DNA from 4 places in the Oceanobacillus sp. FSL K6-0127 genome. Region 2 is predicted to be linked to each of the others. Evidence: riboswitches for the same ligand, from Rfam matches in the RefSeq annotation. Region 2 holds a riboswitch; each other region holds the start of a gene.

Region 1 (3,145 bases), 600 kb from region 2:
GCCTGCTCCCGGGCATGATAACGATTGGTAATCGTGAGTACCGCTATTTCGATAAATACCTTTGGACTATTCGTCCACTTGATCTCTTGTTGGCACTGATTCAGTTGGATAATTGCATCCTGAATCCATGAGGTTGATACAGAATCAGAAAGCGCAAGGAAGTTATCATCCACTCTTGCTCTCTCCAACAATCCTTCTAGCGATGGAGCACTTTTGAAAAGCAATAGATCACGCATAAAATAAATCAGATCATATACAAATCGTCCAGGATCTTTCCCCCGTTGGATCAAATCATCCAATAGCTGTAACGCCTGTTCCACATCTTTTTCATGCATGGCCTTTACGATATCGGTGAGCACTTTCTGGGAAACACCACCAGTAACAGCCAACACATCATCGAGTTCTACCTGGTCCTCACTATAGGAAATTGCTTGATCCAGAATACTTAACGCATCACGCATTCCACCTTCTGCTGCTAATGCAACAGTATCCAATGCCTCTTTCGAAACAGAAATATTCTCTGCTTCCATAATCGTTTGCATACGATCTACAATTGCCTGATTGGATATCGGTTTAAAATCGAATCGCTGACACCTAGAAATGATCGTTAATGGAATTTTATGTGGCTCGGTCGTTGCCAAAATAAAGACGACATGTTTTGGTGGTTCTTCTAACGTTTTTAGTAATGCGTTGAATGCATTAATTGAAATCATGTGTACCTCATCAATGATGTACACTTTATATGGTACTGCGCTTGAAGCATACTTTACCTTGTCTCGGATTTCACGAATATCATCGACACTCGTATTGGATGCAGCATCAATTTCAATAACATCTGAAATCGAGCCATCCAAAATGCCACGACATGCATCACATTCATTACATGGTTCTTTGACTGGTGCATGCTCACAGTTAATTGTTTGGGCAAAAATCTTGGCAGCACTTGTTTTCCCTGTTCCTCTTGGCCCAGAGAATAAATAAGCATGCGAAAATTTATCTTGTACAATCGCATTCTGCAGTGTTCTCGTAATATGTGTTTGTCCTACGACATCCTCAAAAGTTCTTGGACGCCAAACGCGATATAAAGCTTGATAGCTCATAATACAGATTCCCCTCTATGATCTATTTCTAATTATACCCGATTTTAGGGGTGAATGTGAACCAAAACAGGGTTAAATATATTTTTTGTAACATTCATCTGGAGTTACTATCACATTTCGTTATAGGTGGAGAAGATTTGTTTGTTCTATGGGACTAAGAAACCAGGATGGCATATCATCAGCCACCCTGGTTTTTATAATTTTAAACAGATGCCGGATTCGTTGCTTTTTCCGAAAGCCATGTTTCAAATGTATAGGACATCTCCCAAAATGCGAGCTCATATTCTTTCGCAAGAATAAACTGCTCTTTGATTTTCTCTTTTTCTGTTTCACTTGCCTTTTCCGCTAATCCATCGAGCAGGTCAATCATTTCCTGTGTGGACTCTTGGAACCACTCACTACCATACGTGTTCAGCCAATTTTGGTAAATTTCTTCTTTCGGTTTTGCGTCCTTGTAAGTCAAACCAATATCAGCATATAACCAGTAACATGGTAGCATTGCAGCTACAATTTGAGCTAAACTTCCGGACAACGATGCACGGTACAAATGCGATGTATAAGCATAGGCAGTTGGTGCAGGTTTAAAATTCTCAATTTCTGCATTGGTAATCTTTAAAATCCCTGCATGCTCCTTATGCACTGTTAGCTCTGCTTCTGCTGTTTTCTTTGCTTTTTCTGCCAGCTTAGCAGCAACATGAAAATCATCTGAATGTGCAGCCGCAAAAGCATGCACCTTGCCGTAATGCTTCAAATAATAGATATCCTGCAGAATATAATTTTTGAATGTTTCCAGTGGCAAATCACCACTTACAATACCCTGTACAAACGGATGATTTAGACTTAATTTCCAACTCTCTTTCGTAGCCTCTCGCAATAACTCTGAAAAACGCATAGAAAATTCCTCCCCTAATTTTGTTTAATAGCCTACTTCTACTACAGCTTCATTGGTAATATTAAAAATAAACGGCTAGTCTTCTCTTATTTTTGCAATAACATCCATCAAAACATCTCCTTTCTATAAATTTAGAATGAAGAACAAAAAAACCACCCCGAAATGGAGTGGTTTTATATACAGTTACAGAATTATGTATACGTCACCAGCTCCACTTCCCTACGCTGGTACTAGCCAGTTCAGGTTCAAAGGGATCAAGAAATGAATCTTATCTCAGCCAAATGGCACCCCTAGTGGATTTTTTATATTCTATTTCTATCTTATTCCATTTTTTCATAAAAGTAAAATAATTCACACGAAAAAAATCCCAACATCCAACTCTTATCCATATGGCATGCAGCTTAGAAAGATTTTTTCTAGGTGAATTTAAAAACACTCTTTCAAATGCTTTATAGCGTTTAAAAGAGTGTTTGATTGCATTATGTAGCCGTGCACCCACTTTCGATGTGACGACCCTATGCGTTACTTAAGTTCATGGCTCGGCCTAGGCTTCCCCACGGCACACAGAAAATTCCACTTACTGCTGCTTCCTTCCGGACCTGACAGGGTTCATGGGTTCCTGTTGCGTAGGACCCGGGCGTCAACACCACTCCCTTAAGGCAGACCATAAAATCGCCACACCTAGAGTGGGAATTCAGCCTCGCTATAGCGGATTGCGAGTACAGGGCACCGCTACCTCCCCACCTAGCACGGTATTTACCATTATAGCGAAATTATCGACAAAATGCAACATCAAAAGCGGATACGCCCGGTTTACGACTATTTTTTTCTTTTTCGAAGTGCTCGAAAGAAATCCGTTAGTAATGCAGCACACTCTGTTTGTAAAACACCTGCCGTTAATTCAACCTGATGATTAAAGCGAGGTTCATTCAATAAATTCATTAATGTGCCCGCACATCCTGCCTTCGGATCAGTTGCTCCATATACAACACGTTTAATTCGCGATTGGACAATAGCACCTGCACACATCGGACATGGCTCCAATGTAACGTAGAGCGTACAATCCTCTAGTCGCCAGCTTCCAATCTTTTCATTTGCCTCTTGAATGGCAACAAGCTCAGCATGGGAAAGCGTCGTTTGCGAGGATTCTCGC
Region 2 (3,145 bases):
GTCCGCATCCATTTCCTAAAATCGTACGTGATCTTCAATCTATTATCGGGAAAGAGACAAAAAAACAAATCCTCGATCAAACTGGTAAACTAGCAGATGCAATCATTGCTTGCGTCGGTGGTGGTAGTAATGCAATGGGAATGTTCCACCCATTTATCGAGGATAAAGATGTAAAGCTATTCGGTGTAGAAGCTGGTGGTGCTGGTCTTGATACAAATCAGCATGCTGCAACTTTAACTGGTGGCGATGTCGGTGTATTACATGGAACATTAACTTACTTACTACAAGATAAGGAAGGGTTAATCGAGGAAGCATTCTCCATCTCTGCAGGTCTTGACTATCCTGGAGTAGGTCCTGAGCATAGCCATTTGCATGAAATAAATCGGGTAAAGTACACATCCATTACAGATGATGAAGCACTTGAAGCTTTCCAATTTCTATCCAAGACTGAAGGAATTATTCCTGCATTGGAAAGCGCACATGCAATTGCATATGCAATGAAGCTTGCAAAAGAAATGCCGCAAGACGAGACCATCGTCGTTTGCTTATCAGGGCGTGGGGATAAAGATGTCGAACAGGTGAAAGATCGGATTGGAGGGAACATATAATGGGTAAAGCAAAATTAGAAAAAGCAATTCAAGATAAGGCGAGGGTGGATGAGAAACTCTTCGTTCCTTATATGATGGCAGGCGACGGCGGGCTCGATCGCTTAGAAGAAACGATTTATTTCTTACAAAATTGTGGGGCTGCAGCAATTGAAGTTGGTATCCCATTCTCCGACCCAGTAGCAGATGGACCAATAATTCAAGAGGCCGGTATACGTGCATTAAAACATGGCACAACCTTAGCAACGGTTATCGATAAACTAGCAACCTTTAAAGATAGACGTTCAATTCCAATAGTTATCATGACTTATTTAAACCCAATTCTAGCCTACGGAATTGATCGATTCGCCAAAGATTGCTTACAAGCGGGAGTTGATGGCGTCATTATACCTGACATCCCGATGGAAGAGGAAGGAATCATTGCTAGTTCTCTGCAAGAACAAAACATTGCTTTTATTCGCCTTGCAGCAATGACAAGTTCAGAGGAACGCTTAATAGAATTAGCAAAACGTTCAGAAGGATTTCTGTATGCTGTTGCTGTGAAAGGAACAACTGGGGAACGTGAAACACACGATACGAAAGTGCATGATTATTTGAAATCGCTCAAGAAAAACAGCTCTATCCCTGTTCTAGCAGGGTTCGGTGTATCAAATGCTGAGCAGGCACAACAGCTTTCCAAAGCATGTGATGGTGTCATTGTTGGGAGTAAAATTGTCCAGCTTTTACACGAAGTAAAATTAAAGGACATCCAGCAATTAATAAATGGAAGTATTCAATCAAACGGGCAAAAAGTTCGGTAAAACACACATGTCCAGATAGCTTCTATGTGAACGCGAACTAATTTAAAAATTCTTAACGCTAATTGTTGCATTTATCTTTACAATTATCACAATTAGCAGTAAGCTTAGCATGTAATTCGAATAAATAAATAAATAAATACGCACTAGGGGAGCTGCTTTGCTGAGAAAGACGTTTCGCGCCTGACCCTTTGAACCCGAATTAGGTAATACTAGCGTGGGGAATGTGCAGTCGACAATGGATCGGATATGTTATCGCTGGATAAATTTATCAAAGACTGCATTCTATTTGATGCAGTCTTTTTTTAGCAAAAGCGTAGTCCTGTTAGCGCTGCATGAACTTAGTAAAAGGAAATACGGTGTTTGCGTCATGAGGTCAGGGAAATACCACTAGGTCTTTAACATCATCGGCGCAGTAGCTAGCAGCTCTCAAAAAAGTAATTTTTCATCGGAGGTGTCTACATTGAAGAAACATTGGGCTTTTATCGATACCGGCTTCCAAGATGCTTCGTGGAATATGGCGTTTGATGAGTGCTTAATCAACTGGCATCATGAAGGTAAAATCCCGCCGACATTACGATTTTATGGCTGGAAAGCACCTAGTTTATCTGTCGGCTACTTTCAAAAGGTTGACAACAAAATTGATTTCGATGCAATAGAACGACACAGGTGCCAATTTGTTCGTCGTTTAACTGGTGGCAGTGCAGTCCTTCATGACGATGAGCTAACGTATAGCCTTGTTATTTCTGAGAATGATCCAGATATTCCTGTATCCGTTCAAGAAGCATACCACGTACTATCTAAAGGGGTATTTGAAGGGTATCATAACTTAGGTATTCCAGCTGAATATGCCATTTTAGACAGAGATAGCGCCAGAGGGAGAACAGCAATATGTTTTGAGAAACCAGCCTTCTACGAAATGGTTGTAGACGGCAAAAAACTTTCCGGAAATGCGCAAACAAGGAAAAAGGGTGTCCTCATGCAACACGGTTCGGTTCCAATGAGTATGGATACGGAGATGCTTTTTGATTTATTCCTGTTTTCTTCCGGACGGATACGAGAACGAAGTCGAGCCGCATTTTCCAAAAAAGCGGTTACAATTAATCAATTAACGAATCGAGAACATCATTATGACATGTTAACACAGGCATTCAAAGAAGGATTCAAAAAAGGATTAGACCTAGAACTCCACCCTTTGCAATTAACAGAAACCCAATGGGAAGAAGTGCAGCAATTAGCACATTCAAAATATGAAACGAGAGCATGGAATATTAACTCAAATAAGGAGCGTGCTAGCATTGGCTAAACAGGCAGAATATATTCGTAAACCAGAATGGCTAAAAACAAAAATCAATACAAATGAATCCTATAAAAAATTGAAGCATTTAATGCGCGATAAGCGATTAAACACAGTATGTGAAGAAGCAAAATGCCCAAATATTTATGAATGCTGGAGTGAGCGTAAGACAGCAACATTTATGATTCTAGGTGATACGTGTACACGAGGATGCCGATTTTGCGCGGTTAAAACAGGTCTTCCAAGTGGGCTTGATTTAGGCGAACCAAAGCGAGTTGCTGATTCCGTTTCCATTATGGGGTTAAAACACGTTGTTGTGACAGCGGTCGCGCGTGATGACCTAGAAGATGGAGGTGCAGCAGTTTTTGCCAATACTGTACGGGCAATCCGCCATCAGAATCCAGGCTGCACAATTGAAGTCCTGCCATCCGATATGAAAGGGGATT
Region 3 (3,145 bases), 2.1 Mb from region 2:
AGTCCAGCATTTGTTCAAGCGGCATATCGAATTGCAGACTCATCCACAAACGTAATCACACCGATGAACCCGTATTTGATTATCGTGCTTGGATTTATGAAGGAGTATGATAAGAAAGCAGGAATTGGTACATTGATTGCATTAATGTTACCATATACGATTTTCTTTTTGATTACATTTACGATTCTTCTGTTAATTTTCTTCTACTTTGGAATTCCGTTTGGCCCAGGAGTAAGTGTTTATGTATAATGTTGTCGGAATTTCGAGTCAAATGGTTTACTTCAAGACGTTTAAGCATTATCATTTAATAGAGAGAAAGTGATGTATGTAAGGAGGTAAATCATAAATGGCTTTTGTAATATTGGATCCATGTGGACCGGAAAAGGCAGCAGAATGTGTGAGTGTCTGTCCGGTTGATTGTATAGAAGAGGGACCAGATCAATTTTATATTGATCCTGACATTTGCATTGACTGTGGTGCGTGCAAAGCAGTTTGTCCTGTTTCAGCGATCGAGGAGGAATACGATTTGACTCCTGATCAAGAAGTATTTTTAGAAAAGGCGGAAGAATTCTTCGCGAATAGATAGATTTATTGGATAGTAGACGAAATGTTCTAGAAGAAACGTCTATTTGTTCAACTAGCAGTGCTGTTAGATTGGCAGTGCTAAAAAATATGCATTATAAATAGTCAACCCCGCTATTCACAGTAAAGAGTCACGAAGTGTATCCGGCGGGGTTGACATTTGTATTTAGTGGGAAAAAATCGGGTAGCAATATGCGAGGTTTGTACTGTATTACAGTTGCGTTTAGAAGATTGAATCTCATTAAGCTTCCTGGTATACCTATTTCGCGCTCATGCTTATTGCTTTTCCCAAAGAAGATTGTTATCTACTCTAATAATGTTTACTGCGTCTATAACCTCATGATGCCAGGTGTTATTCTTTTCTTTCATCGATGTGATATCCCAGCCCGCTTCAGTTTGTTATTCGATGTCTGATCCAACAGTTTTAACTAAAGAAGTAAGCATTTTTTCCATACAATTTAACTGTTCTGGACGCATCAATTGCGGAAGGTTATAGCTTACTTTTCATTTTTAACTTCTTCTGCCAAATTACTAGCAATCCACCGCTTTGCTGTCGTTTCATCAATTTCATATACTTTGCCTGCTCGCAGCAATTCACCATGATATGCTGTCTGTACGTTCATTTTTACTTTCATTATTTGAGACCTCTTTCTATTTTTTCTAGTTTTAGTATACATGAAAATGGTATTTTTTTGGTTCGAAAATAAAAAAGCTGTGTGAAATCTAGCCTACAACTCGTCTTTAAACTGTATTATTTGAAAAATCCAGACTTTGCAAATTTTTCTATTTGTGGTAAAGTAATGATAAGTAAATACGTAGCGTTATTCACTAGGGGAACCCTTGATAAGGGCTGAGAAAAAAGTAGTTACTTTGAAACCCTCAAAACCTGAACAGGCTAGCACCTGCGTAGGAATGTGGCAAGGGCAAATTGTATTGTTAGTTTCATTATACAAATACGATACCACTTTCTGTGTGCAGGAAAGTGGTTTTTTTGTGTGCATAAAAACTGTAATTGCATTATTAGGTAATGATTCTTGATGAAACCTGAAAGAAAGGGGCGGGAGTTTGATGAAGCTAATTGCTGTAACCGCAGATAGCATGACTGTTGAAAAGCTAACAGATACCATTATTGACATCATCGACGAGATTGATTTTCTCCAAATTCGTGAAAAGTCAAAAACAGCCCGTGAAATTTTGCAGCTACTAGATTATCTGCAAATGAATGGGGTTGATAAAGAAAAAGTAATTCTAAATGATCGGCTTGATATCGTACTGCTTAGTGACATCCCAAATCTTCACCTGCCAGAACATGGCTTACCAGTAAAAACAGTGAAGAAGCAATATCCGCATCTAAGGGTTGGTTGCAGTGTACATTCATTCGAAAAAGCGAAAGAAGCTGAAGCGGATGGGGCGGATTATATAATATTTGGTCATTGTTTTGAGACAAGCAGTAAAAGGGGAATACCTCCAAATGGAATTTTGCCAATTGAACGAATGAAAAGAGAAATTCACATCCCAGTTTATGGTATCGGAGGAATTTCATTGGAAGAGGTGCCGTTAATGAAACAGACAAAAGCAGATGGAATTGCAATCATGTCCGGTATTTTCCATGCCGATGCACCAAACGTGATGATAAAAAAATATAGGGAGGCAATTTCAAAGTGAAACAGCATTATGAAGTAGTCGTAATAGGTGGTGGTATTATTGGTTGTTCGATTGCCTACTACTTAGCGAAAGAAAAGGTTGATGTTGCGTTATTTGAAAAAGGACAAATTGGTTTGATGACTACAAGTGCTGCGGCTGGTATGCTCGGTGCTCATTCTGAAAGCAATGGCGAGGATACAATATTTTCGTTTGCCAGATCGAGTCAACAAGCATATCTCAGGTTGAAGGATGAGCTTTATCAATTAAGCGGCATTGATATTGGATACAAAGAAGGTGGAATATTAAAGCTTGTATTTTCAGATACAGATAAGCATCAGCTTACTCCGCTTCTGAAGCAACCAACTGCAGAATGGTTGGATAAAGAAGAAGTAAAGAAAAGGGAGCCATTGATTGCTCCAAATATATTAGGAGCAGCATATATAAAGGATGATGTGAGTGTTATACCAGATCAAACCTGTGAAAGCTTTGCTAAAAGTGCTCGAGCCCTTGGTGCATCCATTATGGAAAGCAACGGTGTTTATCAAGTGGAAAAGAAAGATGGCAACTATCTTGTCCGAACAATGCATGGTGATGTCGAAGCAAATTATGTTGTCTTTGCTACAGGTGTATATGGTAATGGGCTATTTAGGCAAATTGGATTAGATGAAGAGCTCATACCAATTAAAGGTGAAAGTTTAATCGTTCATAGTGAACAGCATGTATTAGAGTATACCCTATTTCATGAAAGCTGTTATATCGTTCCTAGAAATAATGGAAAGCTTGTTATTGGTGCAACCATGATCAAGAAGGATTGGAGTGATACTGTAAGCCTTGAAGGAATCAAGTTTTTAATTGAAAAGGCAAAAGCCATGATTCCATCTGCAATCGAATGGAAAATCGATCACGTTCAGGCAGGATT
Region 4 (3,145 bases), 2.1 Mb from region 2:
CAATCTGCATTATTTAGTCAGACTTTAAATCATTTAGCCGGCTTTCGTTTGGAAACATACAAACACCGTGGATGGGAACATGTTTTAAAGGAACCGTTAGCAATAAACCGGATGAAAAAAGAAACGTTGGATGCAATGTGGACAGCTATTATAAATAATAAAAAGCATTTTGTAACGTATTTAAATAAAAAAGCAGATTTACTCGGTTTAGAGAAATTAAGTATTTACGATATCAGTGCTCCAGTCAGTACGACTGTAAAAACATCAAGCTATACAGAAGGTGCGAAATTTATTGTTGATCAATTTCAAACGTTCAGCCCGAAGATGGCAGGATTTGCAAAAATGGCATTTGAAGAAAGGTGGATTGAAGCGGAAGATCGTGCAGGTAAACGACCTGGTGGATTTTGTACGAGTTTCCCAGATAGTGAACAGACACGCATATTTATGACGTATTCAGGTACATCATCAAATATTTCTACTCTTGCCCATGAATTAGGTCACGCATACCATCAGCATGTGATGAATGATGTTAATGGTTTAAATCAGCGTTACGCAATGAATGTAGCTGAAACTGCCTCCACTTTTGCGGAAATGATTGTAGCAGATGCTTCTGTAAGAAATGCCCAAACGAAAGAAGAAAAACTCGCGTTACTGGAAGACAAAATTCAACGTAGTGTCGCCTTTTTTATGAATATTCATGCAAGGTTTTTATTTGAAACGCGATTTTATGAAGCGCGTAAGCAAGGGATGGTTTCTTCACAGCGCTTAAATGAATTAATGGTCGAAGCACAAAAGGAAGCTTATTGTAATAGTTTAGAAGAATATGATCCAAACTTTTGGTCCTCTAAACTACATTTTCATATTACAGGTGTTCCGTTTTATAATTTTCCATATACATTTGGCTATTTATTTAGCCTTGGTATTTACGCGTATGCAAAGGAGAAAGGCGGCAGCTTCGAGGATGATTATATTGCCTTACTAAGAGATACTGGTCGAATGACAGTAGAAGAGCTCGCAAAAAAGCATTTAAATGCTGATCTCACGAAACCGGAATTTTGGGAAAGTGCTATTGGATTATGTGTAGAAGATGTAAAGGAGTTTCAACGTTTATAATTGTTTTTGTAATTAATTTGTTCAATTCAAATAAATAAGGTACAATACAGGTAACAAAAAAGTAAATAGAAAAAGCCTGCAGGGGGAGTCGTTTTGACTGAGAGTGAACATTATTGTTCAGACCCTTTGAACCTGTTAGTTAATTCTAGCGTAGGGATGGTAGTCTTTTTGATGGAATAAAAAAAGTAATGTGAGCGAAGCAGACTACTTAATTGTAGTCACCATCAGAAAGCTTCCCTTGACATTACTTTTTTGCGTCTAAAATGCGATAAAGGTATATGTTCAAAAGGAGGATAAAAAGGACCGAGGTCGGCTACAGTTGCAACGCCCTGGGGCTGTGTTTACTCGCCCCACAGAAAAGCTTTGTTGCAACACCGACACTAGCACGTCCTGTGCGTCGAAGTTCGAGGCGGCGTAACTCCCCCGGACCAGGCTTCCACAGGATCTGGTGACTTCTGTGTTGCTCACAGGACGTGGGCGATTTTAGCAGAAGATCCCCTGCGATGCGTCATTTTTACCGAACTTTTTGAACTGCCTCTAAAAGGGAGAGTACTTAACATTGAATTCAAAACGTACGTTATTTTTGGTAGAGGTAGCGATTTTTACTGCTTTAGCACTTCTCTTAGACATCCTTCCAATATCATTTAAAATTTGGGCGCAAGGCGGATCTGTTTCGTTTGCGATGATCCCGGTTTTTATTGTTGCGTTCCGTTGGGGGATTAAAGGGGGATTGCTCTCGGGATTCCTTTGGGGAGTTTTGCAAGTGGCAACAGGAACGGCTTACGTTCTAGAACCATTACAAGGATTTATTGATTATGCAATTGCCTTTACGGTACTTGGCTTTGCTGGTTTGTTTGCTAAGAAAATTCAGGAGGCTGTTAAATCCGGCGAATCGAAGACGTATTTAACCTATATTACGCTTGGTGTTTTCGTTGGCTCTGCATTACGCTTCGTCGCTCATTATGTGGCGGGTATTGTGTTCTTTGGTTCGGCCGTCGAAGGGCAGCCAGCTTGGTTATATTCATTAATTTATAATGCATCTTACATGGTTCCATCTTTTATTATCAGCACTGTAATTGTATTTTTCTTGTTCCACAAGCAGCCAAGAACATTATTAAATGCTGCGTAAAATGTTATACATTCGCTCACATAAGAATAACCTCTTTTAAGAAGAGGTTATTCTTTTTAGGAAGGAGATAAAGTAATGCAAGAGTTAATCGGTATATGTGTGGAATGTTTGGAAGAAATCTATTGTGAGAATGGTTTCTTTGATGGTGTACACAAAGAGGGAAAATTATTTTGTAATGATTGTGCAGATAGGGAGGAAGGACATGGTATCACATAATAGAAGAAAAATCTCCCAAAAGTCTTAGGGAGAATGGGCAGTTGGGAATGCCCCATGCTCCTAAGACTTTTGGGAGGTCAGATTTTCTGTATACGTATTTACACGAGCATTTCTTCTACGAAATCATGATTGGTAACGATCAGTAGAATCTTGCCGTCATCCAAATCCTCTTCGTAATTTTCTGCTTCTACAGTAGTGACACCAATCTCCTTCAGCTTCGTACGTAATTCATCACCTTGACTATTAAACATATTCCCTACGGCACTTGAAAAATCCATCTCTTTCATCCCAATTGTATTCGCATCCACACCTTCTGCTAGACGACCAGTTCTTTCATCATCATGTGTAAGAATATAAATATCGTCTCTTGCTACACCTTTTGTTTTTAATTTCGTAATGTCAAGTTTAATTTGTGTTTCATCTACATATTCTTTTACATATGGTTTCATGTATAAATTCCTCCTTTTGAAGTTATATATTATGTACCCGTTGTTTAATTAATAAAACATCCAGTGTTCGAATCTGTCGCATAACGCGATTTTTACGCATAGGTTATAGCACATCCAAAAGGGAGGAATACGTAATGGTTTTAACATTTTCCCATGTGCTTTATGGCTTATTTACGCTTATTGTTATCTTAACAATGATATTTCGTAAAGGTGTTGTATTTCCGACACTATTAGGTAC

The links. A riboswitch is a leader RNA that binds a small molecule or an ion and turns the genes downstream of it on or off. The one in region 2 is predicted to bind thiamine pyrophosphate.
Region 1: it holds a riboswitch for thiamine pyrophosphate, as region 2 does, so the genes downstream of both, tenA (thiaminase II) here and MHH64_RS05820 (lipoate--protein ligase family protein) in region 2, are expected to answer to the same signal.
Region 3: it holds a riboswitch for thiamine pyrophosphate, as region 2 does, so the genes downstream of both, MHH64_RS17625 (thiamine phosphate synthase) here and MHH64_RS05820 (lipoate--protein ligase family protein) in region 2, are expected to answer to the same signal.
Region 4: it holds a riboswitch for thiamine pyrophosphate, as region 2 does, so the genes downstream of both, thiT (energy-coupled thiamine transporter ThiT) here and MHH64_RS05820 (lipoate--protein ligase family protein) in region 2, are expected to answer to the same signal.

What each region holds. Positions count from the first base shown of each region.
Region 1 is NZ_CP150287.1:567,852-570,996, reverse strand. It holds gene dnaX (DNA polymerase III subunit gamma/tau) at 1-1,100, opposite strand, end outside; gene tenA (thiaminase II) at 1,303-1,992, opposite strand; TPP riboswitch at 2,192-2,294, opposite strand; RNA gene ffs (signal recognition particle sRNA large type) at 2,480-2,745, opposite strand; gene tadA (tRNA adenosine(34) deaminase TadA) at 2,812-3,145, opposite strand, start outside.
Region 2 is NZ_CP150287.1:1,170,074-1,173,218, reverse strand. It holds gene trpB (tryptophan synthase subunit beta) at 1-608, shown strand, start outside; gene trpA (tryptophan synthase subunit alpha) at 608-1,405, shown strand; TPP riboswitch at 1,541-1,644, shown strand; gene MHH64_RS05820 (lipoate--protein ligase family protein) at 1,920-2,708, shown strand; gene lipA (lipoyl synthase) at 2,701-3,145, shown strand, end outside.
Region 3 is NZ_CP150287.1:3,564,419-3,567,563, reverse strand. It holds gene MHH64_RS17640 (AbgT family transporter) at 1-249, shown strand, start outside; gene MHH64_RS17635 (4Fe-4S binding protein) at 347-586, shown strand; gene MHH64_RS17630 (hypothetical protein) at 1,080-1,217, opposite strand; TPP riboswitch at 1,403-1,512, shown strand; gene MHH64_RS17625 (thiamine phosphate synthase) at 1,651-2,247, shown strand; gene thiO (glycine oxidase ThiO) at 2,244-3,145, shown strand, end outside.
Region 4 is NZ_CP150287.1:3,258,821-3,261,965, reverse strand. It holds gene MHH64_RS16210 (M3 family oligoendopeptidase) at 1-1,113, shown strand, start outside; TPP riboswitch at 1,185-1,288, shown strand; gene thiT (energy-coupled thiamine transporter ThiT) at 1,673-2,242, shown strand; gene MHH64_RS16200 (hypothetical protein) at 2,318-2,458, shown strand; gene MHH64_RS16195 (general stress protein) at 2,557-2,907, opposite strand; gene MHH64_RS16190 (hypothetical protein) at 3,042-3,145, shown strand, end outside.